DNA from 4 places in the Franconibacter daqui genome. Region 1 is predicted to be linked to each of the others. Evidence: predicted binding sites of a transcription regulator. Region 1 holds the regulator's gene; each other region holds the start of a gene.
What was found. Region 1 encodes Fur, which represses iron uptake genes when iron is present. Its sites were predicted from a motif close to ATAATAATGAGAACNACTATCAA; they were not measured.

Region 2: the regulator Fur is predicted to act here: its motif matches at 5,194-5,216, upstream of zupT (zinc transporter ZupT).
Region 3: the regulator Fur is predicted to act here: its motif matches at 2,355-2,377, upstream of IEX01_RS16600 (Nramp family divalent metal transporter).
Region 4: the regulator Fur is predicted to act here: its motif matches at 2,902-2,924, upstream of efeU (iron uptake transporter permease EfeU).

The regions. Positions count from the first base shown of each region.
Region 1 covers NZ_BMKJ01000001.1:464,736-472,200, reverse strand. Annotated here, with positions in the region: gene pgm (phosphoglucomutase (alpha-D-glucose-1,6-bisphosphate-dependent)) at 1-693, opposite strand, end outside; gene seqA (replication initiation negative regulator SeqA) at 718-1,260, opposite strand; gene ybfF (esterase) at 1,445-2,212, shown strand; gene ybfE (LexA regulated protein) at 2,342-2,623, shown strand; gene fldA (flavodoxin FldA) at 2,779-3,309, shown strand; gene fur (ferric iron uptake transcriptional regulator) at 3,609-4,055, shown strand; gene IEX01_RS02220 (helix-turn-helix domain-containing protein) at 4,391-5,002, shown strand; gene IEX01_RS02215 (beta-N-acetylhexosaminidase) at 5,058-7,465, opposite strand, start outside.
Region 2 covers NZ_BMKJ01000002.1:346,387-353,851, reverse strand. Annotated here, with positions in the region: gene nudF (ADP-ribose diphosphatase) at 1-478, opposite strand, end outside; gene tolC (outer membrane channel protein TolC) at 689-2,209, shown strand; gene IEX01_RS10955 (DUF1190 family protein) at 2,367-3,047, shown strand; gene IEX01_RS10950 (glutathionylspermidine synthase family protein) at 3,053-4,213, shown strand; gene ygiD (4,5-DOPA-extradiol-dioxygenase) at 4,244-5,032, opposite strand; gene zupT (zinc transporter ZupT) at 5,229-6,008, shown strand; gene ribB (3,4-dihydroxy-2-butanone-4-phosphate synthase) at 6,056-6,709, opposite strand; FMN riboswitch at 6,819-7,021, opposite strand; gene ubiK (ubiquinone biosynthesis accessory factor UbiK) at 7,145-7,465, shown strand, end outside.
Region 3 covers NZ_BMKJ01000005.1:190,626-198,090, reverse strand. Annotated here, with positions in the region: gene mgrA (L-glyceraldehyde 3-phosphate reductase) at 1-554, shown strand, start outside; gene IEX01_RS16605 (DUF2502 domain-containing protein) at 676-1,023, shown strand; gene IEX01_RS16600 (Nramp family divalent metal transporter) at 1,077-2,315, opposite strand; gene IEX01_RS16595 (NupC/NupG family nucleoside CNT transporter) at 2,669-3,853, shown strand; gene IEX01_RS16590 (sensor domain-containing phosphodiesterase) at 3,900-6,077, opposite strand; tRNA gene IEX01_RS16585 (tRNA-Ala) at 6,347-6,422, opposite strand; tRNA gene IEX01_RS16580 (tRNA-Ala) at 6,466-6,541, opposite strand; gene IEX01_RS16575 (YfeC-like transcriptional regulator) at 6,761-7,123, shown strand; gene IEX01_RS16570 (YfeC-like transcriptional regulator) at 7,127-7,465, shown strand, end outside.
Region 4 covers NZ_BMKJ01000001.1:785,975-793,439, forward strand. Annotated here, with positions in the region: gene putP (sodium/proline symporter PutP) at 1-852, shown strand, start outside; gene IEX01_RS03715 (DUF3574 domain-containing protein) at 988-1,410, shown strand; gene IEX01_RS03720 (NupC/NupG family nucleoside CNT transporter) at 1,441-2,625, opposite strand; gene efeU (iron uptake transporter permease EfeU) at 2,981-3,814, shown strand; gene efeO (iron uptake system protein EfeO) at 3,871-4,998, shown strand; gene efeB (iron uptake transporter deferrochelatase/peroxidase subunit) at 5,002-6,288, shown strand; gene phoH (phosphate starvation-inducible protein PhoH) at 6,842-7,465, shown strand, end outside.

The sequences.
Region 1 (7,465 bases):
GAGCTTCAGGCCCGCTTTCTGGATAGCCGCCATATCGACGATATCCGCCAATCCTTCGACAAACGGCTGCACCAGGTCTTTTTCCTGAATGCGACCGCTGGCCCAGGCTTCGTCAAGCGGCAGGCGTTTAACCTCTCTCAGGCCGTTCGCCAACAGCGCGTTTGCGCGATCTTCCACCACTTTGGTTACGTTAGTATCCGCCGGGCCGCCGTTCGGCGGATTGTATTTGATGCCGCCATCTTCCGGCGGATTGTGAGAGGGGGTAATGACAATGCCGTCCGCCTGAGCGCCGCCATTTTTGTTGTGAACCAGGATAGCGTTGGAAACCGCAGGCGTTGGGGTGTAACCATTGTTTTCCTGCACGATGATATCGACGCCGTTCGCGGACAGGACTTCCAGCACAGAGATAAAAGCGGGCTCAGAGAGCGCATGGGTATCTTTACCCACATAGCACGGGCCGGTAATGCCGTTTTTAGCGCGCTCTTCGGCAATGGCCTGGGCGATAGCCAGAATGTGCGGCTCGTTAAAGCTGTGACGTCCCGCGCTGCCGCGATGGCCGGAGGTACCGAACTTCACCGCGTGCTCAACGTTGCCGACTTCCGGCTTCAATACGTAGTACTGCGCGGTAAGCTGCGCGACGTTAATCAAATCACTTTGTTGCGCGGGTTGACCCGCACGGTTATGCATTGCCATGGCCTGATCCTTCTGACGCTTGTGTTAGATGGTGCCGCAAACCTTTTCAATTAATTCCGCCGGGAACTGCATGGTCTGCATGATATGTTCGATCATGCTGCATTTGCGGCCCGTATTCGTATTAGTAATAACCCAGTATGGCGTGCCCGGAACATGTTTGGGCTTGGTCTGGTTGCCGCTTTGCAGCAGCGTTTGCTCGTCACCGGCGAAATAGACGCGGGTGCGGCCATGCAGCGACTCGGTGGCTTCGGCAAACGCTTTTGCATCCAGTGAATAGAGTGTAGACAGCACCAGCATGAAACGATTGACCGCTCGCTTCTGTTCTGCGTATTCGTCCGATAAAAGCAGCTCTCGCATAGCGCGAACGCGGTCTTTGGCAGGGTTCGCCGGCTTTTCGGCAACGGCTGCGCTGACAGGCGCGCTCTCTTTCGCCTGAGCGGAAGCGGCTTGCGAGCCGGCGGCAACTTTAAGCATGCGCCGTAAAATGTCGGACGCGCTTTCGCCAATGTGCTGAGTGTGGCTGGCAATGTAGCGATACAGCTCGTCATCAACTTCAATCGTTTTCATCTTAATCCAGTGCAATATCTTTTCTGAATACAAGTCGTTGGGATTATAGAAGTAAAACCCAACAGCGGATAGCGTCACACCTGGAGGGGCGGCAAAAGTCGGAATTAACTGGCTTCTTGCAGCCGGACGGCAGAATGGTCAACATGATACCCTAACCTTTCAGATGCAAAAAAAGAACTTTGCCATGAAATTGAATACCCGAATGCAATCTGCGCAACAACCGAATAACAATTCGCCTGTCGTTTTGATTCACGGCCTGTTTGGCAGTCTGGATAACCTCGGCGTGCTGGCTCGCGATCTGGCGAAAGATCGCGATGTGCTGCAGGTCGATATGCGCAACCACGGTCTTTCGCCGCGTAGCAATGAGATGACGTATCCTGCAATGGCGCAGGATATCGTGGAAACGCTGGATGCCCACCAGCTTGATAACGTGGTGCTTATTGGGCACTCCATGGGCGGCAAAGCGGCAATGGCGGTGACCGCGCTGATACCGGAGCGCATCGTTAAACTGGTGACGATTGATATAGCGCCTGTCGACTATCAGGTACGACGTCACGATGAAATCTTCGCCGCCATTCGCGCGGTAAGCGAAGCGGGCGCCGCGACGCGCCAGCAGGCGGCCGCCATTATGCGCGAGCACCTCTCTGAAGAAGGCGTCGTTCAGTTTCTGCTGAAATCCTTCGCCGACGGTGAATGGCGTTTCAATGTGCCGACGCTCTGGGAGCAGTATGAGCACATTGTTGGCTGGCAGGAGGTGCCCGCCTGGCATGGTCCTTCGCTGTTTATCGCTGGCGGCGCTTCGCCTTACGTACAGGAAAATCACCGCGAGGCCTTGCTTAAGCAGTTCCCTGCGGCGCGAGCGCATGTCATTGCCGGCGCCGGGCACTGGGTGCATGCCGAAAAGCCCGAAGCCGTATTGCGCGCCATTCGTCGCTTCCTGGAAACTGATTAAAAACAAGGCGACTGGCGCTAACATGCCGCTAACGCGTTGGCGCGCCTCGTTCCCTGATGTATGATGGCGCGCTGAATGACACCCGGGCATCCGCTCCGGCAGCCTGTTTCCCCTGTCAGTAGTCAAATCATGGCCAAAGAACAAACGGACCGTACGACATTAGATCTGTTCGCGGACGAGCGTCGCCCGGGTCGCCCGAAAACCAATCCGCTGTCGCGTGACGAACAGTTGCGCATCAACAAACGGAACCAGCTCAAGCGCGACAAAGTTCGCGGGCTTAAACGTGTAGAGTTAAAACTTAACGCGGAAGCGGTTGACGCCCTGACGCAGCTGGCGCAGGCGCGCAACATGAGTCGCAGCGAATTGATTGAAGAAATTTTGTTGGCGCAGCTCAAGGCGCTGAATAGCTAAGGCCTTAAAACCCTTTTTCTTGTATGGAAATGTGTCAGAGTGTGCACCCCACCGTGATAGCTGTTTCCGCCCTCTTCTCTGTTCTGCTATTATTGCCCTATCTGTGGGCATTTCGCCACTACCATATCATTAGGATTCAAGAGGTTATTTTTCTCATGGCAATCGTAGGCATTTTTTTCGGCAGCGACACCGGCAACACCGAAAATATCGCAAAAGTTATTCAGAAACAGCTCGGGAAAGACGTTGCTGAAGTGCACGATATTGCCAAGAGCAGCAAAGAAGATCTGGAAGGTTTCGATATCCTGCTGCTTGGCATCCCGACCTGGTACTACGGCGAAGCGCAGTGCGACTGGGATGATTTCTTCCCGACCCTTGAAGAGATTGACTTCAATGGCAAGCTGGTCGCGCTCTTCGGCTGCGGCGATCAGGAAGACTACGCGGAATACTTCTGCGACGCGCTCGGCACCATTCGCGACATTATTGAACCGCGCGGCGCCACTATTGTGGGTCACTGGCCGACGGAAGGTTATCACTTTGAAGCCTCTAAAGGTCTTGCCGATGACGATCACTTCGTTGGCCTTGCCATTGATGAAGATCGTCAGCCGGAACTGACCGCTGAACGCGTCGAAAAATGGGTTAAGCAAGTTTCTGAAGAGCTGCATCTGCAGGAAATCATTAACGCCTAATCGTGAAACGGCGATAAATGTATTTTTTATCGCCGTTTTAGCTTCATTGATAGATAAAAGCGATAAAAATGATTGCTACAAATTTTTAACTTTCATCCGCATATCTGTACAATACCCTTCTGGATTATCGGGTAACGAGACGGCAAGCGCCGCGCTCGCCACGTTTTGAAAAGCACTATTGCTGGACGCTTGCGGTTTTCATTTGGTCCTGTCAGTTCTATAATGAGTCGCATTCATCTTCAGCGCATCCGATCTTAAGCTCTCCGGAGCACACCGTTTAGCAACAGGACAGATTCCGCATGACTGACAATAACACCGCATTAAAGAAGGCTGGCCTGAAAGTCACGCTTCCTCGACTGAAAATCCTTGAAGTGTTGCAGGAGCCAGTAAACCATCATGTCAGTGCGGAAGACTTATACAAGCGCCTCATTGACATGGGCGAAGAGATTGGTCTCGCGACCGTTTACCGTGTGCTGAATCAGTTTGACGACGCGGGTATCGTTACGCGTCATAACTTTGAAGGCGGCAAATCCGTTTTCGAACTGACTCAACAGCATCATCATGACCACCTGATCTGCCTCGACTGCGGCAAAGTTATCGAGTTTAGCGACGACTCTATCGAAGCGCGTCAGCGTGAAATCGCTTCTCGCCATGGCATTCGTTTGACTAACCATAGCCTCTATCTCTATGGCCACTGTGCCGATGGCGACTGCCGCGAAAACGAGCACGCGCACGACACAAAGTAAGCGAAAATAGCGTTCCGTTTTTGCTTTTTGTTAATAAGCCGACATAGTATGTCGGCTTTTTTTACACCTTTATCAGGCAGGCGCGACGCTAATAATCCATTTTTTTGATGCTTGCTATTTTAATATACTGGTCAAGAACTTATTTTATCTTATCTTTTTCTTACTTTTTATTTTCAGAAAAAGTAAATTATTTTACCATTCAATCAGTTACCCCCCTCAAGCGCCCCATTCAGGCTTACAACGTCATTGGCCTGTCTTGCAGTAAAAAAATCAACTCTATTAGAATAGCCCCTCGTTATTTATTCCAATAATATACTTATACAAAGGTCGCCGTTATGGTAATACCTCAGAAACCCCTTGCCGAAATTTATCGCCTGTCCGATATCTTTAATGGTTATGGCAACTGGTATCGCGCAGAAAAAAATACGTCTATTCCAACGCGTGAAGGCTTTGTTTGCATTATTCGCGGCGGCCTTTTTTCCGTATTGCGTAAAAGTGACAGATTACTGATTGAAAAATGTAGCGCCCCGTCTATTCTGGGCGTTGCGCGTAATCTTAATAATAAAAATTATTTCAGAATTCAGGCCGATGCTGAGTGCCACTATCAGCTCATTCCTTTTGATAAATTTCTGAGTGAAATAGAGAATCATCAGTGCCAACCACAGTTATATAAGGTACTGGCCTGGAACATCGACTTACTCTGCCATCGCGAAGAATTATTGCTTGGGCATAATAGCTACCTCATGATTAAAGGTAATCTGGTCACGCTTGCCGCCATGGATGAATTTATGCGAAATAAGATTAACGTTGCCGATTATATCGTTAAGCGAACCAATCTTTCTCGCAGCATGGTGATGAAAACGTTGTCGCAGTTGCGGCATGATAATTATGTAGAAATAAGTAAAGGAAAATTAACCGCGCTGCGTACGCTGCCAGAAAGCCTGTAAGCTTTTGCTGAAAGATAAAAAAAGCCCGCCATCAGGCGGGCTTTTTTTTACGGGACTATTTAACGCTATCGACACGGCTGTAGCGTTGACCATCCGGGCTTACCGCGCGAATCAGTACTTCGCCCTCAACCTGTGGTCGCGCCTTATTGTCATAGCGTAGCCAGTTTTTACCGTTATCCGTAGAGTATTCTGCCGCCAGCCCCGGCAGGCTGGTGTTTATTTCCAGTATGCCTTTTTCCACTCTGGCGCCCGGCACCGGCAAACGATACTGGATGCCCGCTTTGTCCAGTTTCGCCAGCTCCCGGTGGCCTATAAGGCTTGCAAAGCGAGCCCAGTCTGAGGCGAGGGCTTTTTTATCCACCCACTGCGTTTCCTGGCCCTTATACTCGCGACCCGCCTGATAATCCTGCTCCCAGGCGGCGCGATGCCATGCGCGCTCAGCGACAACAATAAGCCTTGGGTAGATCATGTACTCCATCTGCTTATCGGTACGAACGACTTCGCTCCAGAGCTGAGCGGAAAGGCCCAGCGCACCCGGCCAGGGCTTGTCAGATTTCGCACTGAAGGTATTGCCATCGCGATCGACGGAAGTTTCCGCATTCTGCGGCAGGTTGTCTGGCGCAAAGCTGAAGATTTTACGCTCGTCGCTGAACCGTGTTCCCCAGTAATAGCCGCTCTCCGCCGGGTTGACTTCATAGGGGAAATCCAGATAGAGATAGTCAGGGTTGGAGACGATAACCCTGAAACCTTTATTCGCCCAGTCGTTTGCCGTATCAAAGCCGCCCCAGAACAGCGTGTCCCAGAAGTTAACATTAACCTGACGGGTGCTGAACGCGCTGGCGTCTTTCGCATCTTTCAGCCCATCCTGCCAGGCCTGCATGACGCTGATGCCGTGCGCATTTACCAGCTTGCTGATCTCAATGCCAAAGTAGCTGGAAAGGTGTTCAACGTCCGCGACCTCGCCCCGTTCAAGCAGCTTTTTACACGCAGGTGATTTTTCCCACGGCTTATTTTGTTTACTCAGATCGATAATCCCCTTCCCCTCTTCCGGATGGGACTTGTCGGTATACCCTGTTCCCAGGTAGATATTCTTCGCCTCGTCGCCGCCAGCGTGCCAGACGGTTAAAGGTTGCCCCGCCTCTTTATGCATCAACTGAACCTCAGAGATGACTTTGTCGACGAAGTTGCGTGACGAAGCGAGACAAGGATTCAGATAACCGGTTCGATCGTAATACTGTACGCCTGTCGTGTTTGACGTGTCGGCGGGATCCAGCAGGCGGTAATGGTTTGCTTCCTGCGCTTTTCCCGCTTCCATTAAGCGGGCATAGCGCGCTTCCATTGATACCACCGCCGCCCTCGCATGCGCGGGCATATCAATTTCAGGGATAACCTCGATGTGCCGCGCAGCAGCGTATTTCACAATCTCAATATAATCAGCGCGCGTGAAGTAGCCGCTGCCGTTGTTATTACTCTCGGGCCCCGAACCCAACTGCGGCAGAAGACAGCGTTTTTCAGTGAGGTCATGGCAGCGTTTCGCCCCTGTTTCGGTCAGTTCCGGCAGCCCGGGGATTTCCAGGCGCCAGCCTTCATCATCGCTCAGGTGGAAATGAAACTTGTTGAGTTTATAAGCGGCCATTTGATCCAGCAGACGCAACACTGCCGCTTTTGAATGGAAATTGCGTCCGACGTCCAGATGAATAGCGCGCCAGCTAAAGCGAGGCGCATCGCTCGCCTCAAGCGTAGCGATTTGCGGCTTACCTTGCGCCGGGAGCAGTGAGAGCAGGGATTGTAGACCGTAGAAGACGCCAGCGGCGTCGTATCCCGTCACTATTGTCTCCTGCGGCTTGATTTGTAAACGGTAAGCGCCGGATACCGCCTCCGGTTTCTGAAAGTCGTCTGGCGCAACGAGAGTGTTAACCGGATAGCCCTGACCGGTTTTCACGCCGAGCTGCGCGAAACGCGAAGCCACCGCCTCGCGGGAAGCTGGCGCAAGCGAAGCCAGGTCGAGCACGACCCCGCGGCTTAAGTCCACATTTTCGGCATGCACCGTAACCGTTTTAGGGGTAGGAACAATCTCTCCTCGCAGCGCCGCAGCATCCGGTAAAGCGACATCGCTGTTTTTGTTATAGCGCGCCTCTGCGGTCATCAACACATTTTTATCATCCGGCGTACGCCTCCACTGTTCACCGAGCGGACTGACAAACCGGGCCAGATCTTCTGTGTCGGTGTTGGCGATAATAACGGGACGACTGTCGTCAGAGGTGACATACCAGCGAGGGAGCACGTCGGTAATAAAAAGCTGCCAGTACTCATTAATAATCGGGATAGTGACGGCCTGGTTTGCCGGAAAGCCCGTGAACTTATCGGTGGGTTCAAGCTTATGCAGGTCACCCATGACGTGGGTGACCTTAAACTGTTCATTCTCCACTTTCAGGATTTGCCGGATGCTGTGAAACCAGATAG
Region 2 (7,465 bases), on a different contig from region 1:
CCAGACCGTGAATCCCTTTCGCGGTCGTGGCGTCCACTTCGCCTACCAGTAAGGAAAGGCGCTCGCTGGTGCCCCCGGGGCTTGCCAGATAACTCATGAACTTTTTCACCCGGCCGACGGAGAGCCCCGCCTCTTCCACCGCTTCGCGGCGGGCTACCTCTTCGACGCTTTCGCCAGGCTCTATCATGCCAGCCACCAGCTCCAGCAGCCACGGTGTTTCGCTCGTATCATACGCGGCGATGCGGATCTGTTCGATCAACACCACCTCGTCACGCACCGGGTCAAAGGGTAGCAGGACTGCGGCATGGCCGCGCTCAAAAATTTCACGCTTAATTTCGCCACTCATTTCGCCGTTGAAAAGGCGATGACGGAAGCGGTAAAGATCAAGTGAAAAAAAGCCGCGATAGAGCGTTTCTCGTGCAATAATTTCTACATCGTTTTTGGCGAACGTAACGGCTGATTTGGTGGGTTTACTCATGACGTTTTCCACTCCTTTATAGTGGCGAATCTGGTAATTTCAAGCCAGTTTACCTGCTGCCTGTGCGGGTATGTGATAGATTGATGAAATTTAAAGGCAGAAGGCACGTTACGCCAAGCCGCACGGCGGGCTGACTCTGTTAGAATCGGCGATCATTTTTCGACTTCTGTCAGCGCTAACAATATTTTTGCTTCACAACAAGGAATGCAAATGAAGAAACTGCTCCCCATCCTTATCGGTCTGAGCCTGACGGGTTTCAGCGCCATGAGCCAGGCAGAAAACCTGTTACAGGTTTATCAGCAGGCACGATTAAGTAACCCGGATTTACGTCGATCCGCTGCTAACCGTGACGCCGCATTCGAAAAAATTAACGAAGCACGCAGCCCTTTGCTGCCGCAGTTAGGTCTGGGCGCCGATTACACCTACAATAACGGTTTTCGCGACAACGACGGCATTGACTCCAACGTCACCAGCGGCTCATTGCAGCTGACCCAGACCATTTTCGATATGTCGAGATGGCGCGCGCTGACGCTGCAGGAAAAAACCGCCGGCGTTCAGGACGTCACTTATCAGACGGACCAGCAGACGCTGATCCTCAATACCGCTACCGCCTATTTTAACGTACTGAGCGCCATTGACGCCCTTTCTTACACGGAAGCGCAAAAACAGGCGGTCTACCGCCAGTTGGATCAGACCACCCAGCGCTTTAACGTAGGCCTGGTGGCCATCACCGACGTGCAGAACGCCCGCTCGCAGTACGACACCGTGCTGGCGAACGAAGTCACCGCGCGCAACAACCTTGATAACGCAGTAGAACAGCTGCGCCAGGTGAGCGGCAACTACTATCCGCAGCTCGCTTCGCTGAACATCGACAGCTTTAAAACCAACAAGCCGGACAACGTCAATGCGCTGCTGAAGGAAGCGGAAAACCGCAACCTGTCCCTGCTGCAGGCGCGTCTGAGCCAGGATCTGGCGCGTGAACAGATCCGCTATGCGGAATCTGGCCACCTGCCGACGCTGGGCTTAACCGCCTCCAGCAGCATTTCCGACACCTCTTACAGCGGCAGCGCGACACGCGGCAATAGCCTCAGCAGCTCAAGTTATGCCGATCGCAATATCGGTCAGAACTCCGTCGGCCTGAGCTTCAATCTGCCTATCTACAGCGGCGGCTCGGTCACCTCGCAGGTCAAACAAGCGCAGTACAACTTCGTGAGCGCCAGCGAGCAGTTAGAAAGCGCGCACCGCAGCGTAATTCAGACCGTGCGTTCCTCCTGGAACAACGTCAACGCCTCCATCAGCAGCATTAAAGCTTACGAGCAGGCCGTGGTGTCCGCGCAAAGTTCTCTGGACGCCTCTGAAGCGGGTTACGCCGTGGGTACGCGTACCATCGTCGACGTGCTGGATGCCACCACCACGCTCTATAACGCGAAACAGCAGCTTTCCAGCGCGCGCTATAACTACCTGATTAACCAGCTTAATATTAAAGCTGCGCTCGGTACGCTGAACGAGCAGGATCTGGTTGCGCTGAACACGACGCTTGGCAAGCCAATCCCGACGTCGCCGGAAAGCGTAGCGCCGGAGAATCCGCAACAGGACGCGGCCGTAGATAGCTTCACGGCTAACGCTAACGCCGCCGGTAACGATGCCACGATGCCGGCAGCGCAGCCTGCCGCTTCGGTACAGCCAGCCGCGCAATCCCGCCGCTCTGGCGCGAACCCGTTCCGTCAGTAATCGCGCTTCAGGCGTGATGCGCGCTGGCGCATCACGCCTTTACGTAAGGCAACGTAAAGATCCCCTGCCCTTGCGGCCCTCTGCTTTAATTTCAACCACTCATCCACTATCCTGAGCACCATAACTGTGCAATATCTTTGGGGCCAGGAAGAAAGTAATGAAACGGACAAAACAGATTAATCACGCCACGTTCCGCAAAAGCTGGAACGCGCGTCACCTCACCCCTGTGGCCTTCGCGGTCACGGCGGTCTTCATGCTTGCCGGTTGCGAGAAAAGCGATGAAACCGTGCAGATGTTTCAAAACGCGGATGATTGCTCGCAGGCGAACCCAGGCAAAAGCGCCGAGTGTACCGCCGCCTACAACAATGCGCTGAAGGAAGCCGAACGCACCGCGCCGAAGTACGCTACCCGCGAAGATTGCGTGGCGGAGTTTGGCGAAGGCCAGTGCCAGCAGGCGCCCGCTCAGGCAGGCGTCGCGGGCAGCGGCTCGACGGAAAACCAGGCGCAGGCGCAAAGCAGCGGCAGCTTCTGGATGCCGCTGATGGCAGGCTACATGATGGGCCGTCTGATGGGCGGCGGCATGGGCTTCGCGCAACAGCCGCTCTTCAGTTCGCGCAACCCGGCAAGCCCTGCTTACGGCCAGTATACTGACGCCAGCGGCAAGAGCTACGGCGCCGCGCAGCCGGGCCGTACCGCAACGGTGCCTAAAACCGCAATGACGCCGAAACCGGCTACCACAACCACCATAACCCGTGGCGGATTTGGCGAAACCGTGGCGAAACAAAGCGCCATGCAGCGCAGCGCGATGGGCACCGGCTCCCGTTCAATGGGTGGTTAAACGCAATGGAAAGAATTGCTATCAGCGAGCGCCCGGACTGGCGCGATAAAGCGACCGAATACGGTTTCAACTTTCACACCATGTACGGCGAGCCGTACTGGTGTGAAGAGGCTTATTACAAACTGACGCTGGCGCAGGTTGAACGCCTTGAAGCGGTTACCGAAGAGCTGCATCAGATGTGTTTGCAGGTGGTGGAAAAAGTGGTCGCCAGCGATACGCTGATGGCCAAATTTCGCATTCCGAAACATACCTGGGAATTTGTTCGCCAGTCATGGCGCACGCAGCAGCCTTCGCTCTATTCGCGTCTCGATCTCGCCTGGGACGGCGTGGGTGACCCAAAGCTTCTGGAAAATAACGCCGATACGCCGACTTCCTTGTATGAAGCCGCTTTTTTTCAGTGGATCTGGCTTGAAGATCAGCTCAATGCCGGCAAGCTCCCTGCTGGCAGCGATCAGTTCAACAGTCTGCAGGAAAAACTGATTGCGCGCTTTGCCGAGCTTAAAGAACAGCATGGCTTTAACCTGCTGCATTTTGCCTGTTGCCGCGACACGGTAGAAGACCGCGGCACGGTGCAGTACCTGCAGGATTGCGCTGCTGAAGCGCAATTGCCGAGCGAGTTCCTGTTTATTGAAGACATCGGCCTTGGCGAAAAAGGTCAGTTTACCGATCTTCAGGATCAGGTTATCGGCAATCTGTTCAAGCTCTATCCGTGGGAGCATATGCTGCGTGAAATGTTCTCCACCAAGCTTGAAGATGCAGGCGTGCGCTGGCTGGAGCCCGCATGGAAGAGCATTATCTCTAACAAGGCGCTGTTGCCGATGCTCTGGGAGATGTTCCCCAATCACCCCAATCTGCTTCCCGCTTACTTCGCCGAAGACGCTCATCCGGAACTGGCGAAATATGTTATGAAGCCCATTTTCTCTCGCGAAGGCGCTAATGTTTCTATCGTGGAAAATGGCCAGCCGATCGCTAAAGTGGAAGGGCCTTACGGCGAAGAAGGAATGATCGTCCAGCAGTTCCATCCGCTGCCGAAGTTTGGCGAAAGCTATACGCTTATCGGCAGCTGGCTGATTAACGACCAGGCGGCGGGCATTGGGATACGCGAAGATCGCGAATTGATTACGCAGGATCTCTCGCGCTTTTATCCGCATATCTTTGTGGAATAAAAAAACGGCGCGAAACATGCGCCGTTATTTTTAACCCACCTGCACCGAAAGCATGCTTATCGATCCCATCTCCATCCCTTCCAGCGGCACGCTTAGCGGCTCTTCGCCATTCCAGGCGCCAAGCACATAAAGCAGCGGCAGGAAATGTTCCGGCGTAGGGTTAGACAAGCTGCCGCCTTCATGCTCAAGGTAGTTTACCAGCGGGTGCGACTGCGCCTCGCCCCGCCAGCGCAGGTTTTGTTTAACAAAGTTATTGAACGATTCCGCCCACGGATAAGGGGTGCTTTCGCCATGCCAGCGCGCCGTGCGCAGGTTATGCACCACGTTGCCGCTCGCCACCAGCATAATGCCTTCATCACGCAGCTTCGCAAGCTTACGCCCCTGCTCGTAATGCCAGACGGGAGGTTTGGTGCTGTCTATACTCAGTTGCACCATGGGAATGTCGGCATCGGGGTACATCTTAATCAGCACGCCCCAGGAGCCATGGTCGAATCCCCAGGCTTCGCGGTCGAGCGTCACGGGCGTCGGCGCAAGCAGATCCGCCACGCGCTGCGCCAGCTCAGGCGAGCCGGGAGCGGGATAATGCGTGTCATAAAGCGCCTGTGGAAAACCGCCGAAATCGTGGATAGTTTGCGGCTGCTCCATCGCCGTCACGCCCGTACCGCGCGTATACCAGTGAGCGGAAACCACGACAATCGCCTTTGGACGCGGCAGCGTTTCACCCAGACCGCGCCAGGTCCGGGTATAGTGGTTGTCTTCCAGCACGTTCATGGGGCTGCCGTGGCCGAGAAACAGTGCGGGCATGCGGGAGGAAGTCATGATGATATCCTTAACAAGATTGAGCGTTTTGTTGCGTTAACCTTACGCTGTTTGCTGGCGGGAAGAACTCAGATAAGCGTGATGATCATCATCAGAAATTTTGAATGTAAGGAATGTGTAAAAGCCCCTGCGGTTACTCGACCTTTATCACTCGGCCCTTTACATTAATGAGAATCATTATCATAAGGAGCGTTCAATGTCTGTGCCTCTGATCCTGACGTTGCTGGCGGGCGGCGCCACGTTTATCGGCGCCTTTTTAGGGGTGCTCGGCCAGCGGCCGTCTAACCGCCTGTTGGCTTTCTCACTCGGCTTTGCGGCGGGCATTATGCTGCTTATTTCGCTGATGGAAATGCTGCCCGCCGCGCTGCATGAAGAGGGAATGTCGCCAGTGCTGGGCTATGGCATGTTTATTATTGGCCTGCTTGGCTACTTCGCGCTGGACCGGATGCTGCCGCACGCGCACCCGCAGGATTTGCTGGATAAAGGCCACGGCGAAGCGCACGGCGTGCGCAACCTGCGGCGCACCGCCCTGCTGCTGACGCTTGGCATCAGCCTGCATAACTTTCCGGAGGGCGTAGCGACGTTCGTTACCGCCAGCAATAACCTGGAGCTGGGTTTCGGCATTGCGCTCGCCGTCGCGCTGCACAACATTCCCGAAGGGCTGGCGGTGGCCGGGCCGGTTTACGCCGCAACGGGCTCTAAACGCAAAGCGGTGCTCTGGGCGGGCGTTTCCGGTCTTGCGGAAATCGTCGGCGGCGTGCTGGCGTGGCTTATTTTGGGATCGATGGTTTCGCCCGTCGTAATGGCTTCCATCATGGCGGCGGTCGCGGGGATTATGGTGGCACTGTCGGTGGATGAGCTAATGCCGCTCGCCAAAGAGATAGACCCGCACAACAACCCGAGCTATGGCGTGCTGTGCGGCATGTCAGTGATGGGGTTCAGCCTGACGCTGTTGCAAACCAGCGGCATCGGCTAACAAAAAAGCCCGGTAGCGACCGGGCTTTTTTCTGTTCGCGCTATGCCTTAGCTGGCTTTACGCGCATGCGCCTGGCGGTAAGCCACCAGATCTTCAATGGTGACGACAGCCATATTGTGCTGCTTCGCGAATTCAATGCACTCTGGCGCACGCGCCATTGAGCCGTCGTCGTTAGTCAGTTCGCACAGCACGCCCGCCGGTTTAAAGCCCGCCAGCGTAACCAGATCGATAGTCGCTTCGGTGTGGCCGCCGCGGGTCAGTACGCCGCCCGGCTGCGCGCGCAGCGGGAAAACGTGGCCCGGACGGTTGAGGTCGGACGGCTTAGCGTCATCGGCAATCGCCGCGCGGATCGTGGTGATGCGGTCGGCTGCGGAAACGCCGGTTGTCACACCGCGCGCCGCTTCAATCGTCACCGTAAAGCCGGTGCCGTAAGCGCTGGTGTTATTTTCCACCATCATCGGCAGGTCGAGCTGCTGGCGGCGTTCGTCAGTCAGGCAAAGGCAGACAATGCCGCTGCCGTGACGAATGGTCAGCGCCATCTGTTCAACGGTCATGGTTTCGGCGGCGAAAATCATGTCGCCTTCATTTTCACGATCTTCATCGTCAAGCACCATCACGCCGCGACCTTCGCGCAGCGCAGCCAGCGCGTTTTCCACGCGTTCGAACGAAGTGCCAAAAGAGGAAAGAAGCGTCTGATTCATGGTAAAAAAACCTCATTAAAATTATGGATTACCAGAACCAGGGCGGTCTTAGGAGTGCCGAAAAGCGGCCAAAAAAATAACGTGAGCGGACGGATTGACGTCGCTTGATCGTTACTCTCTCCCATCCGGACTTTAACCGTCGGCCCCGGAATTTCACCGGATCTGCTGACCTTCAGAGATAATCTGAAGCGCTCGCGGGCTTTCAGTTTGTCCTTCGTCTTTCACGCCGCTTTGCCGCAACGCGAAAAAGAGTATGGACAGAAAAACTGATTTACCGCCGGTGGGGAATTTCGCCCCGCCCTGAGAATAAGCGGGTTAACTATAACGCCAATGATTATTGTCGGCAATGTATTCGATTCAAACATTTCCGGTTTATCCCCTTCGGATCAGGCATTACAATTAGAGTTCACACCGTTGAAGATCAGGGAAACCGCTATGATTGACCCGAAGAAAATTGAACAGATCGCCCGTCAGGTCCATGAATCGATGCCAAAAGGGATCCGCGAGTTCGGGGAAGATGTCGAGAAGAAGATCCGCCAGGTTCTGCAATCCCAGCTGTCGCGCCTTGACCTGGTAAGCCGTGAGGAATTTGATGTGCAGACGCAGGTGCTATTGCGCACCCGTGAAAAGCTGACCGCCCTGGAGCAGCGCCTGACCGAGCTGGAAAGCCGTGGCGCCAGCGCGACTGCCGCGACTCCCGCCGCAACCGCTACGCCTGCTTCTGCAACGCCCGTTACCGCAGAACCGGTAACGCCG
Region 3 (7,465 bases), on a different contig from region 1:
TGCGCGCCCTGGATCATGCGGTGCGCCAGGGTAAAGCGCTTTATGTCGGCCTGTCCAATTACCCGGCGCCGCTTGCCCGCAAGGCAATTGATATTTTGAACGAGCTCGGTACCCCCTGCCTTATTCACCAACCCAAATATTCTCTGTTTGAGCGCTGGGTGGAAGAGGAATTACTGGATGTGCTGGCAGAAAAAGGGGTAGGCAGCATTGCTTTTTCACCACTCGCGGGCGGGCAGCTTACCGACCGTTATCTGCACGGCATTCCGCCAGACTCCCGCGCGGCAAGCGGCAGCCGCTTCCTCAATCCGGATCAGATTACCGAAGAGAAGCTTGAGAAGGTGCGTCAGCTCAACGCGATGGCGGAGCGCCGCGGCCAGAAGCTTTCGCAAATGTCGCTCGCATGGGTGCTGCGTGATGAAAAAGTAACCTCGGTGTTGATTGGCGCAAGCAAGACCAGCCAGCTTGAGGATGCTGTTGGCATGCTGGCAAATCGGCAGTTTACGCAGGAAGAACGGCAGGAAATCGAAACCATACTCAACGGCGAACTCGCCTGAAACATTTTGCAAAAAGTGCTATGCCGCAGGATTTAGGAGTTAAAGCGATAAAGGAGTTCTTTACCTGACCGTAATATTCTCGTAACAGGCCCTTATGGCCCCGATCGTGAAGGAGAAGAGTATGTTCAGGTCCCTGATTCTTGCGGCAGTATTACTCGCTGGTACGCCGCTTATCGCCAGTGCTGGCGAAATCACCCTGTTGCCATCGATAAAATTACAAATTGGCGATCGTGACAATTACGGTAACTACTGGGACGGCGGCCGCTGGCGCGACCGTGATTACTGGCATCGTCACTATGAACGACGCGATGGCCGCTGGTGGCGCCATGATAATGGCTGGCACCACGGCTGGGATAAAAAACGCGGCTGGGATAATCGCCGGGCCTATGAGCGCGGCTACCGCGCCGGCTGGGAAGACCGCAGCGACCGCCATGGCTGGGGGCGAAAAGGCCACCATCACCATCACTAACCGAACAAAAAAAGCAGGCGTAACGCCTGCTTTTTTCTTACCTGACGATGCCCTTACAGCCCCAGCGCCGTCCCCACCAGAAGCCAGAGATTCAGCGCCACCACCACGGTAACAATTGCCCAACCGGTGCGTTTGACCAGCGTGGTATTGACAAGCTCACCCATTAACTTCGGGTTGCTGGTGAAGATAAGCAGCGGGATGAGGGCCAGCGCGATGCCAAAACTCAGCAATACCTGGCTCATGACCAGAATACGAGTTGGGTCGAGCCCCATCAGGATAACGATAAAGGAAGGCGCCATGGTAATAGAGCGGCGTACCCACAGCGGAATGTGAAAACGCACAAAACCCTGCATCACCACCTGCCCGGCCAGCGTGCCGACTACCGTCGAGGAAAGCCCTGCGGCGACCAGACTCAGGCCGAAAATGGTGGCTGCCGCGTGGCTCAACAACGGTTCAAGCGTCAGGTAAGCCTGATCGAGATCCGCCACGCCGCTGTGGCCGTTGAAGTGGAAAGCCGCCGCCGCGGTCGCCATCATCGCAAGATTAACAAAGCCTGCGATTGTCATCGCTATGGCGACGTCCCACTTGGTGGCGGAGTAACGTTCTTTGCGTGAACCGTCATGAAGGTTCTGCGTTAATGAAGAATGCAGATAAATAACGTGCGGCATGATAGTCGCCCCTAGCACCCCAGCGGCAAGAAAGACGGCTTCAGAAGTGGGCAGGCTCGGTATAATCATCCCTTTCGCCAGCTCGGCGACTTTGGGTTGAGAAAAAATGAGCTCAACGATATAGGCCGCTGCGACAAAGAGCAGCAGGCCGCCTATCACTTTTTCCAGCGGCTTTTGTCCACGCCGCTGCAACATTAGAATCAGAAAGGTCGCGATACCCGTTAATATCGCGCCCTGCAATAGCGAAACGCCAAGGATAAGCTTAAAGCCAATAGCGGCGCCGATGAACTCAGCGAGATCGGTCGCCATAGCGATGATCTCAGCTTGCACCCAGTAAAACCAGACTACCGGGCGCGGATAATGGTCGCGGATTTGTTCTGCGAGGTTTTTACCGGTGGCGATACCGAGTTTGGCGGAAAGCACCTGAATAACCATGGCCATCAGGTTCGCCCAGACTACGACCCACAGCAGCTTATAGCCAAAGCTGGCCCCCGCCTGGATATTGGTAGCGAAGTTGCCTGGATCGATATAGCCGATGGCCGCAATGAATGCCGGCCCCATTAGCGCCAGCCTTAACTTACGCGCTGTACGCCCACTGCCACTCTCAACGCGACTGTTGTTCATGCTTTGCCTCTAAATATAGCCTTTGCTATGTTTCATGCTAACAAAATGAGAATGATTATCAAGTTCATTAAAGAAAGGTAATCGTGATTTCTCTGATAGCTGAAAACAATGCAAGGTGGGGTTTATGGCGTCCGGTCACAGCCGACGGCTCTGGCGACCCGGTTGTTATGCAAGTGTAGCAGTATGACGTAACTTTTCACTTCCTTACTTAACATATCAGAATTGTATGATGGATCACTTTTTTTGCGTTCCGTCACAGGACCTTACTATAGTGTGCGTTTACTCTCGTTTTCTAAATGTTTGTTGCATAGAATGTGCACGGAAATTAAACCTGCCTCATATTCGGAGCAAACATGTCCCGCGTTCTGCACTTTATTCTGGCGCTTGCTGTTGTTGCGCTGCTTGCCTTGCTGGTTAGCCATGACCGCAAGAAAATTCGTCTGCCTTATATTGGTCTGTTATTAGTCATTGAAGTTCTTCTGGCCTGGTTCTTCCTGAACTCGAATATCGGCCTGGGCTTCGTAAAAGGCTTTGCCGACATGTTTGAAAAACTGCTTGGCTTCGCTAACGAAGGGACTAACTTCGTTTTCGGCAAAATGAACGATGAAGGCCTGGCGTTCTTCTTCCTGAAAGTGCTCTGCCCTATCGTCTTCATTTCTGCGTTGATCGGTATTCTGCAACATATTCGCGTGCTGCCGATTATTATTCGCGCTGTCGGTACTGTGCTTTCTAAAGTTAACGGTATGGGCAAGCTCGAATCCTTCAACGCGGTAAGCTCGCTGATTCTGGGACAATCAGAAAACTTTATCGCCTATAAGGATATCCTGGGCAAAATGTCGCGCAACCGCATGTACACGATGGCCGCAACGGCGATGTCCACGGTCTCCATGTCGATTGTCGGCGCCTACATGACCATGCTGAAACCACAATATGTGGTGGCAGCGCTGATTCTGAACATGTTCAGCACCTTTATCGTCCTCTCAATCATTAACCCGTACCGTGTTGAAAATGAAGAAGATCTGCAGATGTCCGATCTGCACGCAGGTCAGAGCTTCTTCGAAATGCTGGGCGAGTACATTCTGGCAGGTTTTAAAGTAGCGATTATCGTCGCCGCAATGCTGATTGGCTTTATCGCGCTGATTTCTGGTCTTAACGCCCTGTTCGCGGCGGTGCTTGGCATCTCTTTCCAGGGCATTCTGGGCTACATCTTCTACCCGATAGCCTGGGTGATGGGTGTTCCGGCAAGCGAAGCGCTGCAGGTGGGCAGTATCATGGCGACTAAACTGGTTTCTAACGAATTCGTCGCCATGATGGATTTGCAGAAACTGGCTGGCCAAATTTCACCCCGCGCCGAAGGCATCCTCTCCGTGTTCCTGGTCTCATTTGCTAACTTCTCTTCCATCGGCATCATCGCCGGTGCGATTAAAGGCCTGAACGAAGAACAGGGTAACGTGGTTTCCCGCTTTGGCCTGAAGCTGGTATATGGCTCAACGCTTGTCAGCGTGCTTTCCGCTTCTATCGCCGCGCTGGTGCTGTAATAGATAAAAAATAAAAAACCGGAGCTCAGGCTCCGGTTTTTTTATATCAGAACTGCAGTGGTTCGGGTTTGCCGAGCAGATAACCTTGCAGATAATTCACCCCAAGACGAAGCAGCATTTCACGCTGCGCCTGTGTTTCAACATATTCCGCCACCACCGTCAGAGATTTGACCTTCGCCAGTTCGCAGATCGATTTCACAATCATTTCATCAACCGGATCGTTGATAATGTCTTTAATGAAACAGCCGTCAATCTTGAAGATATCCGCCTCAATATGCTTCAGACGCTCATAGTTAGCGTAACCTGTACCAAAGTCATCAATGGCGATACGCAACCCGCTCTGGCGCAACAGAGCGACGTTTTTCAGGCTGGTTTCCGAATCTGAAAAGGCCTGCGCTTCGGTCACTTCGAGAATCACTGCGCTGAACGAAACCTGATATTGGTTGAAGAGCGAAACGATTTGTCTCGCAATCCCCTTTTGCATCAACGTCATCGGCATTAAATTGAGGGAAAAGCGCGCCTCGTTGTCAGCTTGCGGACGCTCACTCAGGTAATGAAGCAGCTTTTGCAGCACCAGCATGTCAAAGCAGGCGCTAAGGTTAAACTGAGCGATAATGGGCATAAATTTATCTGGCGCAATAACCTGCCCGTCGCAGTAAAGACGGGAAAGGATTTCATGATATCCCCGGCCGTTCCCGTCAACGATCGGCTGGGCGTAGAGCATTATCTGGTCTTCATCCAGAGCGCGCTTCACGCTTTGCAGCATAAGCACTTGTCCAGTGATTTGGCCTGAAACGTTAGCTTCACGCTCGTTCAGCGCCAGCACCGGCTCGCTCATTTGCGTTTGCTCAGCCAGATAGCTGAGTTGGCCGATAAGCCGGTAAAGCAAATCTTTATTGTTTTCTACGCTCGCCCAGGCAGCGCCGTAATCCAGTTCAAGCACCGTGTTATGCCAGTGGATACGCTTACTGTTAAGCATGTCGACCATATGCCGCAGCCGGGATGCAGGCTCCGGCCCGGCGAGAAAGATCAACAAATCGCAGCCCGGCAAATGGAACACGCTATCGTTAACACCAAGCCAGGGTTGCAGAGCCTGAACGACGGTCTTTTTACAGTGAATGCGCATCTGCAAGCCATAATGGCGGCTGAGAATCTCCAGATTCCCCAGGCGCAGACAGCAGAGCGTGCCGGCACGTTCCCGTTCCAGGTGGAGTTCCAGCGCGCGTAAGTTAGGCAACTGGGTCAGTGGATCGGTCTGAGCAAGCGTATGATAACGACGCTGCATCCAGGCATTACGCTGAAATATCACCGTCATAAAAAGCATAGAGACAGTGAAAGCGATAAAAATGGAAAGCACGAAGCAAAGCATGAATTGCGCATTTTCATCTGGAATAAAACCGCTGTACCAGGAAAGAAGCGATAACGCCACAAGCGCCCAGCACAGTGTTACCAGCCGGGGTCCCAGATGGAATACGCCCATAGTAAATAAGATAAAAACAACCGGAACCATATAGCCGGAGATAATCACTGCCTTATAAGGCAAGCAAAAAAGCGAAGTTAATACAACAACGGTAAATAACCAGCCAAGGGTAAAGATAATTTTGTCCGGCGCTATCGCAGGGAGCACGCAGCGTCGCCAAAAATTTCTGGTAACGACCTTGCTCAATATTATTCGCAAAGGATAGTAAAAAAGTACGGTAAAAGCCGAGGCAGTAAGAAACAGGTTTTGGAAATCCACCACACTGTAAAACAGCGAGCTTTCACCAAAATAAGAAGCGATGGTAGTGGGATAACCAAGAGAAACCCCTGCCAGCAGCATCAATAATTTCAGTACGCAAGGCGTTATCAAACCAAAACCAAACAGCCGAATCCCCACCCCTTTACCCGGCAGAGCATAGCGCCAGCGCGGGCCAAGTAAGCGTCGACAAACGAGTCCCCCGGCAATAAGCGAAATAATAAAACAGGATACCAGCGTTAGATTTTGCAGTGTTTCCAGCGACAACTGTTGCCAATACCAGAAATAAAAGCTGATAAAAAGGGGAAGTAAGGCGAACCGTCCAAAAATAAACATCATGGCTATAGCTACGCTTAAGGGCAAATAAGCGAGATAAAGCATAGCGCCATCGATCTCAGCCTGAGGAGATAACAGGCGGGATAAGGGCATTAACAGAAAACATAACCCAAGAGCGATGCCTGATTTCCGCAGCTGATTGTAATATTTCATAGCAATGAATGTTATTTTTCTGTCGTTTAAAAGAAAGGGAATTCATTGCCAATGGTAAATACCTTTCACCGGTGTGACAAGGCGGCAAAAGATGAATTACCTTTTTAGTAAAATTACATTCACCAATTGAATTAAATAAAAATAAACCACAAATAATTATATATATTTATTGTTACTTAAAGCGTTATTTAGCTACCGTTTAAGAAACGTTCTGTGGCAGGGAATAGCACAAATGAAAAACCCCCGCCGTTTGGCGAGGGTTTGAATTTTGGTGGAGCTAAGCGGGATCGAACCGCTGACCTCTTGCATGCCATGCAAGCGCTCTCCCAGCTGAGCTATAGCCCCACGGAATGTCGTGTTACGTAACCAAATCTTGTGGGATAAGATTTGGTGGAGCTAAGCGGGATCGAACCGCTGACCTCTTGCATGCCATGCAAGCGCTCTCCCAGCTGAGCTATAGCCCCAACGTAAACACTCTGTCGTGTTGACGGGCGGCATAATAAGAATTCCCTTCCATACTGTCAACGGCAAATTTATCATCCCTTTTCAAACGCTGAAAAAGCCAGCAACTTATCTGAAAAGAAGCGGCTTTCCCGAATCCGCTAGTTATTCACATCACAGTTTCCAGTAAAATTACGCGTTAAGATGAAGCCCTAATAAACACACTGTCAGCAGGACTATTCATGCTCAAGGAACGAATGACGCCTGAAGAACTGGCGATGATGACGGGTTATAGCCGTCAAACAATTAATAAGTGGGTTCGTAAAGAAGGATGGGAAACCTCGCCTAAACCCGGCGTACAGGGTGGTAAAGCCAGGCTGATCCACGTTGATGAACAGGTCAGAAATTTCATCCGCAGCACGCAGCGGGCGGCAGATAACACCGGCGTTTACATCGCGGCCGTTCCTGACACGCCCCTTGAGATCTTATTGCGAAATTCCCTTAAAGAGATGACAGCGTCGGAACAAAAGCAAATGACTTCGCTATTGCTGCGAGAAGGCATTTCCGGGCTGTTGCTGCGTCTGGGTATCCGAAGCGCGGAATAAAGAATGATTAAGTTTAAAACAAGGATGACCTCTGCGGAGCTGGCAGCACTGGCGGCCACTACGCCGCAGACGATTAGTCGCTGGGCGCGAGCGCAAAACTGGAAAAGAAGAAAGCTGAAAGGCAGCAAGCGTCAGCTTGAGATTTTCGTTAATGCCGCGGTACGCGAGTATCTTCTCAGCACAAAGCAGCTGCGTTACTTTGCTGGTGAAATTACTTACGCGCAGGAAACGCCCGCCGATTACAGCACCTCTACCAGCGATTTAGCCCTCCAGTTACAGGAAGCGCTCAGCATGATGACGGCAAGTGAGCAGCACAGGCTTAGCGAATTACTGGAAAATGAA
Region 4 (7,465 bases), 320 kb from region 1:
AAGCAAAAGAGCATCGAAAACGTCGATATGCTTAAGGGCTTAAACCTGGTGGCGATTATCTCGCTGATGGGCTGGGGGCTTGGCTACTTCGGCCAGCCGCACATTCTGGCGCGCTTTATGGCGGCGGACTCTCATCACACCATTGTTAACGCGCGTCGCATCTCCATGACCTGGATGATCCTCTGCCTTGCAGGCGCCGTAGCGGTGGGCTTCTTCGGCATCGCCTACTTTAACAACCACCCGGAGCAGGCGGCGGCGGTGAACCAGAACGGCGAGCGCGTCTTTATCGAGCTGGCGCAAATTCTCTTTAACCCGTGGATCGCCGGTATTCTGCTCTCCGCTATCCTCGCGGCGGTGATGTCCACCCTGAGCTGCCAGCTGCTGGTCTGCTCAAGCGCGATTACCGAAGATCTCTACAAAGCCTTCCTGCGTAAAAACGCGACGCAAAAAGAGCTGGTATGGGTGGGGCGCCTGATGGTGCTGGTGGTGGCGCTGGTCGCCATTGCGCTGGCGGCGAACCCGGAAAACCGCGTGCTTGGGCTGGTGAGCTACGCCTGGGCGGGCTTCGGCGCCGCATTCGGTCCGGTAGTGCTGTTCTCGGTCATGTGGTCGCGCATGACTCGCAACGGCGCGCTGGCCGGCATGATTATCGGCGCGGTGACCGTTATCGTCTGGAAGCAGTTCGCCTGGCTGAACCTGTATGAAATCATTCCGGGCTTTGTTTTCGCAAGCCTTGGCATCGTGGTCTTTAGTCTGCTGGACAAAGCGCCGTCCGCCACAATGCAGTCCCGCTTTGAAAAAGCGGACGCGGAGTACCACACCGCGCCGCCTTCTAAACTGCAGGCTGATTAAGCCTTCGCATGCAAACCCGCCGAAAGGCGGGTTTTTTCTTTGTAATCAAAAAAATAGTCTAAGGCATCCCTTGCCTGGCGCGGCAAAGTGTTATTTCATCCCGTTTTCCACCCATCACTAAAAGGCAGGGAAAAGATGACTGGCAAAGCGTTGTTGGGCCTTACGCTTGCGGCGTTGCTGACAGGCTGCACGGCGCATTCAGGCGTAGCGGAGCCGGAGCAGGCGTGCGCGGCGCAAAATCGCATGATACAGACCACGCTCTATTTTGGCCTCAGCCGGCCCGCTGGCCCGGCTATCACCAGCAAGGAGTGGCAGGGTTTTGTCGATACCGACGTCACTCCGCGCTTTCGCGATGGCCTGACGGTGTTTGACGCGCGCGGCCAGTGGCTGGGCAGCGATGGCAACGTGGCGCGCGAGCCGAGCAAGGCGCTGGTGCTCATTCATGACCGCAACGACACAAGCGAGCGGGAGATAGAAGCCCTGCGCGCGATATATAAAACCCGTTTTGCGCAGGAGTCCGTTATGCGGGTGGATCAGAACGTCTGCGTTCAGTTTTGAGATAAAGGCGGGGAGAGCCCGCCTTTTTGCTTATAGCACCAGACCTGCGAACGCGGCGGAAAGCAGGCTGACCAGCGTTGCGCCATACACCAGGCGCAAGCCAAAGCGCGAAACCACGTTGCCCTGCGGCTCGTTTAGCCCTTTTATGGCGCCAGCGACGATGCCGATAGAGGCAAAATTGGCAAACGACACCAGAAACACCGAGAGAATGCCAAGACCGCGCGCCGACAGGGTGGCGGCGATTTTTTGCAGTTCAATCATGGCGACAAACTCATTCGCCACAAGCTTGGTGGCCATAATGCCGCCCGCCTTCAGGGCGTCTGCCGCCGGAATGCCAACGAGCCAGGCTAACGGGTAGAACACATAGCCAAGCAGTTGCTGGAAGCTCTGGCCGAACAGCGCCAGGAATAGCGCGTTCACGGCGCTGATAATGGCGATAAAACCAATCAGCATCGCCAGAATAATCATCGCCACCTTAAAGCCCGCCAGAATGTACTCGCCGAGCATTTCAAAAAAGCTCTGGGATTCATGCAGCTTCTCAAGTCTCACTTCCGGTTCATCGTGCGGGCGCGCCGGATTGATGACGGAAAGAATAATAAACGTGCTAAAGAGGTTAAGCACCAATGCCGCGACCACATATTTCGCCTCGATCATCGTCATGTAGGCGCCAACGATAGAGAGCGAAACGGTCGACATGGCTGTCGCCGCCATCGTAAACAGACGGCGTGAAGAGAGATCCGCCAGTACGCCTTTATAAGCGATAAAGTTTTCCGACTGGCCGAGCACCAGCGAACTCACCGCATTGAACGATTCCAGCTTGCCCATGCCGTTGATTTTTGAAAGCAAGGTGCCGATAACGCGAATGAACACCGGCAGGATGCGCCAGTGTTGCAAAATGCCAATCAGCGCCGAGATAAAGACGATAGGGCAGAGCACGCCAAGAAACACAAAGGCGAGGCCTTTCTGGCTCATGCCGCCAAAGACGAAATCGGTGCCTTCAGCTGCAAAATGCAGCAGGGAAGAGAAGCCGCCCGCGACGCTTTGGATCAGCCATAGCCCCGCTTGTGCATGCAAAAAGAACCAGGCGAATGCCGCTTCGATAAGCATAAGCTGAAGAATATAACGAACGCGGATGTTTTTACGGTCAAAGCTTGTAAGCCAGGCAAGCGCCAGGATAGCCGCCGCGGCGAAAATAAAGTGCAGTAGAGTTGTCATGATTACGCAGGTGATTGAAAGAAAAATAGTTAGCCACAGATAAAACGGCCGGTAAACAGCGCGCTAAGCATAATTTCCCGCATCGTTATCTGGCAAACGGAATAAGAGGGGGCGAGAGATAGCCATATCCGGGAGGGTAAATTCGCGCTGGCGGCACAGGGTTTGTACGAGGTTAAACCCTTCTGACAGCCGTATGGTTAAGCAGAGTGATTACTCAACTTCGCAACTTTTACACTTCGTCATAATTCCCGGCACATTTTTCTTGTATTTCTTCTTTTGCTAATGATAATCACTTTCACTCACATTTACCTTTCTTTGCAACAGTTGACCTGATTTCACACTTAAGGGTGCCGGGATGTTTGTTCCATTTCTAATTATGCTGCGCGAAGGGCTGGAAGCTGCGCTCATTGTCAGCCTCATCGCCAGTTACCTGAAGCGCACGCAGCGCGGGCAATGGCTTGGCGTTATGTGGACAGGCGTGTTTCTTGCCGCCGCGCTCTGCCTTGGGCTGGGTATTTTCATCAACGAAACCACTGGCGAGTTCCCGCAAAAAGAGCAGGAGCTGTTTGAAGGCATCGTGGCGGTGATTGCGGTACTGATCCTCACGTATATGGTTTTCTGGATGCGCAAAGTGGCGCGCAACGTAAAAGGGGAGCTGGAGCAGGCGGTAGACAAGGCGCTCAAGCGCGGCGGCAACCAAAGCTGGGCGCTGATCCTGATGGTCTTTTTCGCCGTCGCGCGCGAAGGGCTGGAGTCGGTCTTTTTTCTGCTGGCGGCCTTTGGCCAGGATCTCGGCGTCTGGCCGCCGCTTGGCGCCATGTTAGGGCTGGCGACGGCAGTGGTGCTGGGTTTTCTGCTTTACTGGGGCGGCATCCGGCTCAATCTTGGCGCCTTTTTCAGGTGGACGAGTCTCTTCATTCTGCTGGTGGCGGCGGGTCTGGCGGCGGGCGCCATTCGCGCGTTTCACGAGGCGGGGCTGTGGAACCGCTTTCAGGAGGTGGCTTTCGACTTAAGCCAGGTGCTGAGCACCCATTCGCTCTTCGGCACGCTGCTGGAGTCGGTATTCGGCTACCAGGAAGCGCCAACGGTGAGCGAAGTGGCGGTCTGGCTGATTTACCTGCTGCCCGCACTGGCTATTTTCTTTATGCCGACCCGCGTGGTGGCGCAGCCTTCCGGCAGCGCAAACTGATTATAACAGGCGCGCCGCGCCTTTTTAGTTACAACATACTTTTATAGGGAATGGTCATGACGAGACACTTTCGCCGCAGTGCGCTGCAGTTAACAACGCTTGCGCTCTTATCTTCCGCCTTTGCCGCCAACGCGGCTGATGTTCCACAGGTTAAGGTTACGGTAAACGACAAGCAGTGCGAGCCGATGACGCTTACCGTCAACGCGGGCAAAACCCAGTTCCTGATCCTCAACCACAGCCAGAAAGCGCTGGAGTGGGAGATCCTCAAAGGGGTGATGGTCGTGGAAGAGCGCGAGAACATTGCGCCAGGCTTCAGCCAGAAAATGACGGCGAACCTGGAGCCAGGCGAATACGACATGACCTGCGGCCTGCTGAGCAACCCTAAAGGCAAGCTCATCGTGAAAGCGGCGGGCGGGGCGCAGCCGGCGGCGAAAAGCGATTTGATGTCGCTTGAAGGCGCCATCACCCAGTATAAAGCGTATGTGACCGCCGAAACCGCCGCGCTGGTAAAAGGCACCAAAGCCTTTACCGACGCGGTGAAAGCGGGCGACATCGAAAAGGCGAAATCGCTTTATGCCCCGACGCGCCAGCATTACGAGCGCATTGAGCCCATCGCCGAGCTTTTCTCTGACCTTGACGGCAGCATCGACGCCCGTGAGGACGATTATGAGCAGAAAGCGGCAGACCCGAAATTCACCGGTTTCCACCGTCTGGAGAAAGCGTTGTTTGGCGATAACAGCGTGAAGGGAATGGATACCTACGCCGACCAGCTTTACCGCGACGTTCAGGATCTGCAAAAACGCATCAGCGAGCTCGCTTTCCCACCGGGTAAAGTCGTAGGCGGCGCGGCCGGGCTGATTGAAGAAGTGGCGGCGAGCAAAATCAGCGGCGAAGAAGATCGTTACAGCCACACCGATCTGTGGGACTTCCAGGCGAATGTGGAAGGTTCGCAGAAAATTGTCGAGCTGCTGCGTCCGCAGTTGCAAAAAGACAACGCGGAACTGCTGGCGAAAGTGGACGCCAACTTTAAAAAGGTCAATACCATCCTTACGAAGTACCGCACCAAAGAAGGGTTTGAAACTTACGACAAGCTGACCGACGCCGATCGTAACGCGCTGAAAGGGCCGGTGACGGCGCTGGCTGAAGACCTCTCTCTGCTGCGTGGCGTGCTCGGTCTGGACTAAAGCATGAGCGAAGCGACAAAACACCCGAACGCGCCAGAGCCGGCGCGTCGTCGACTGTTGAAAGGGCTCGGACTGCTTGGCGGGGCGCTGGCCGTTACGGGCGGCTGCCCGGTGGCACACGGCGCTAAGCCTTCAGCGCCGCCGGGCACGCTCTCGCCGGATGGCCGTCAGGAAAAGCAGCCTTTTTACGGCCCGCATCAGGCGGGCATCGTCACGCCGCAGCAAGCCGCCATGATGCTGGTGGCTTTCGATGTGCTGGCCGCGGATAAGGCCGATCTGGAGCGCCTGTTTCGTCTGCTGACGAAGCGTATCGCTTTCTTAACCGAAGGCGGTCCGGCGCCGCAAACGCCCAACCCGCGTATGCCGCCCATGGATTCCGGTATTCTTGGCGATGTTATCGCGCCGGATAACCTGACGATTACCGTTTCAGTCGGTCATTCTCTGTTTGACGAACGCTTCGGGCTGGCGGCGCAGATGCCGAAAAAGCTGCAAAAGATGACGCGTTTTCCGAACGATTCGCTGGACGCGGCGCTGTGCCACGGCGATCTGCTGCTGCAAATTTGCGCCAACACGCAGGATACGGTTATTCACGCGCTGCGCGATATTATCAAGCACACGCCGGATCTCCTGAGCGTGCGCTGGAAGCGGGAAGGGTTTATCTCCGATCACGCGGCGCGCAGCCGGGGTAAAGAAACGCCAATTAATCTGCTCGGCTTCAAGGATGGCACGGCCAATCCGGATACGCAGAATGCCAGACTGATGGAGAGCATCCTGTGGGTGACGCCGGAACAGGGCGAACCCGCCTGGGCGACAGGCGGCAGCTATCAGGCGGTGCGCATCATTCAGTTTCATGTCGAGTTCTGGGACCGCACGCCGCTTAAGGAGCAGCAAACCATCTTTGGGCGCGAAAAGCACAGCGGCGCGCCGCTTGGCATGCAGCATGAGCACGACGTGCCGGACTACGCGAGCGACCCGGACGGCGAGGTTATCGCGCTGGATAGCCATATCAGGCTGGCCAACCCGCGCACGCCGGAAACCCAGTCCAGCCTGATGCTGCGCCGGGGCTACAGCTACTCGCTCGGCGTCACCAATTCCGGTCAGCTTGATATGGGGCTGCTGTTTGTCTGCTATCAGCATGACCTGGAAAAAGGCTTTTTAAGCGTCCAGAAACGGCTAAACGGCGAAGCGCTGGAAGAGTATGTGAAACCCATCGGCGGCGGTTATTTCTTTGCCCTTCCGGGCGTGAGCAATAACGCGCATTATCTTGCCGAAGGGCTGCTGCAGGCCTGACCTTTCTCCCCGCCGTGTCAGGCGGGGACACCTTCTTACATCTTCTGTTTCATTTGTTAACACTTTACTGGCGCAGCCGGGATAAGAATTTTACTATGACTATAGTATTGATACTTTTCTGTAATATTTCTGTGTCATAAAAAATGCATCGTCAGAAAAGCCTTAAAAAGTTAAAAATAAGTAAAATCTATGTTGCGTTTATGAAAAAATTTGATGTACTTAGAGCAGATGCGGTAGTTCCCGGTTGTGAACAGATTTTTCACTATGGAGATCGCGAATGGTAGTGTCCCGTGATGGACTAAAACATAAAACCCCCCGCAAAGCCCGGCGCGGAGATACTACCTCCGGCAAAATCGTCTTCACTTCTTCATCCAGACATTCCACTTCCTCCTCACATTCAACCGACGCAGTAAGCGGTGCGCGTAGCCGTACTACTGCGTCTTTTTCCGGCAATCATGGCTTACAAGGAAGCCAAACCTACGTTGTTCGTGCGCATAATCGCGTCGGCAGTGACGACGCGGGCAATGTAAACCTACTTAACAAGGTGCCATCCATGGGAAGACAGAAAGCAGTGATCAAAGCTCGTCGTGAAGCAAAACGGGTGTTAAGACGGGATTCACGCAGCCACAAGCAGCGTGAAGAGGAGTCGGTCACTTCGCTTGTGCAGATGAGCGGCGTTGAAGCTATTGGCATGGCAAGGGACAGTCGCGATACATCACCAATAGCGGCGCGCAGTGAAGCTCAGGCGCAGTATCTCGAAGCTATTGAGAGTAAACAGCTGATATTCGCCACCGGCGAAGCCGGTTGCGGCAAAACGTTTATCAGCGCGGCGAAGGCGGCTGAGGCCCTGATTCACAAGGATGTCGACAGGATCATTGTTACTCGCCCGGTACTGCAGGCCGATGAAGACCTCGGCTTCCTGCCCGGCGATATTTCTGAGAAGTTCGCGCCTTATTTCCGTCCGGTCTACGATGTTCTGGTGCGCCGCCTTGGCGCCTCGTTCATGCAGTACTGCCTGCGACCGGAAATTGGCAAAGTAGAGATTGCGCCGTTCGCCTATATGCGCGGACGTACATTTGAAAATGCGGTAGTGATTCTGGACGAGGCTCAGAACGTTACCGCTGCGCAGATGAAAATGTTTTTGACCCGCCTCGGGGAGAACGTGACCGTTATCGTC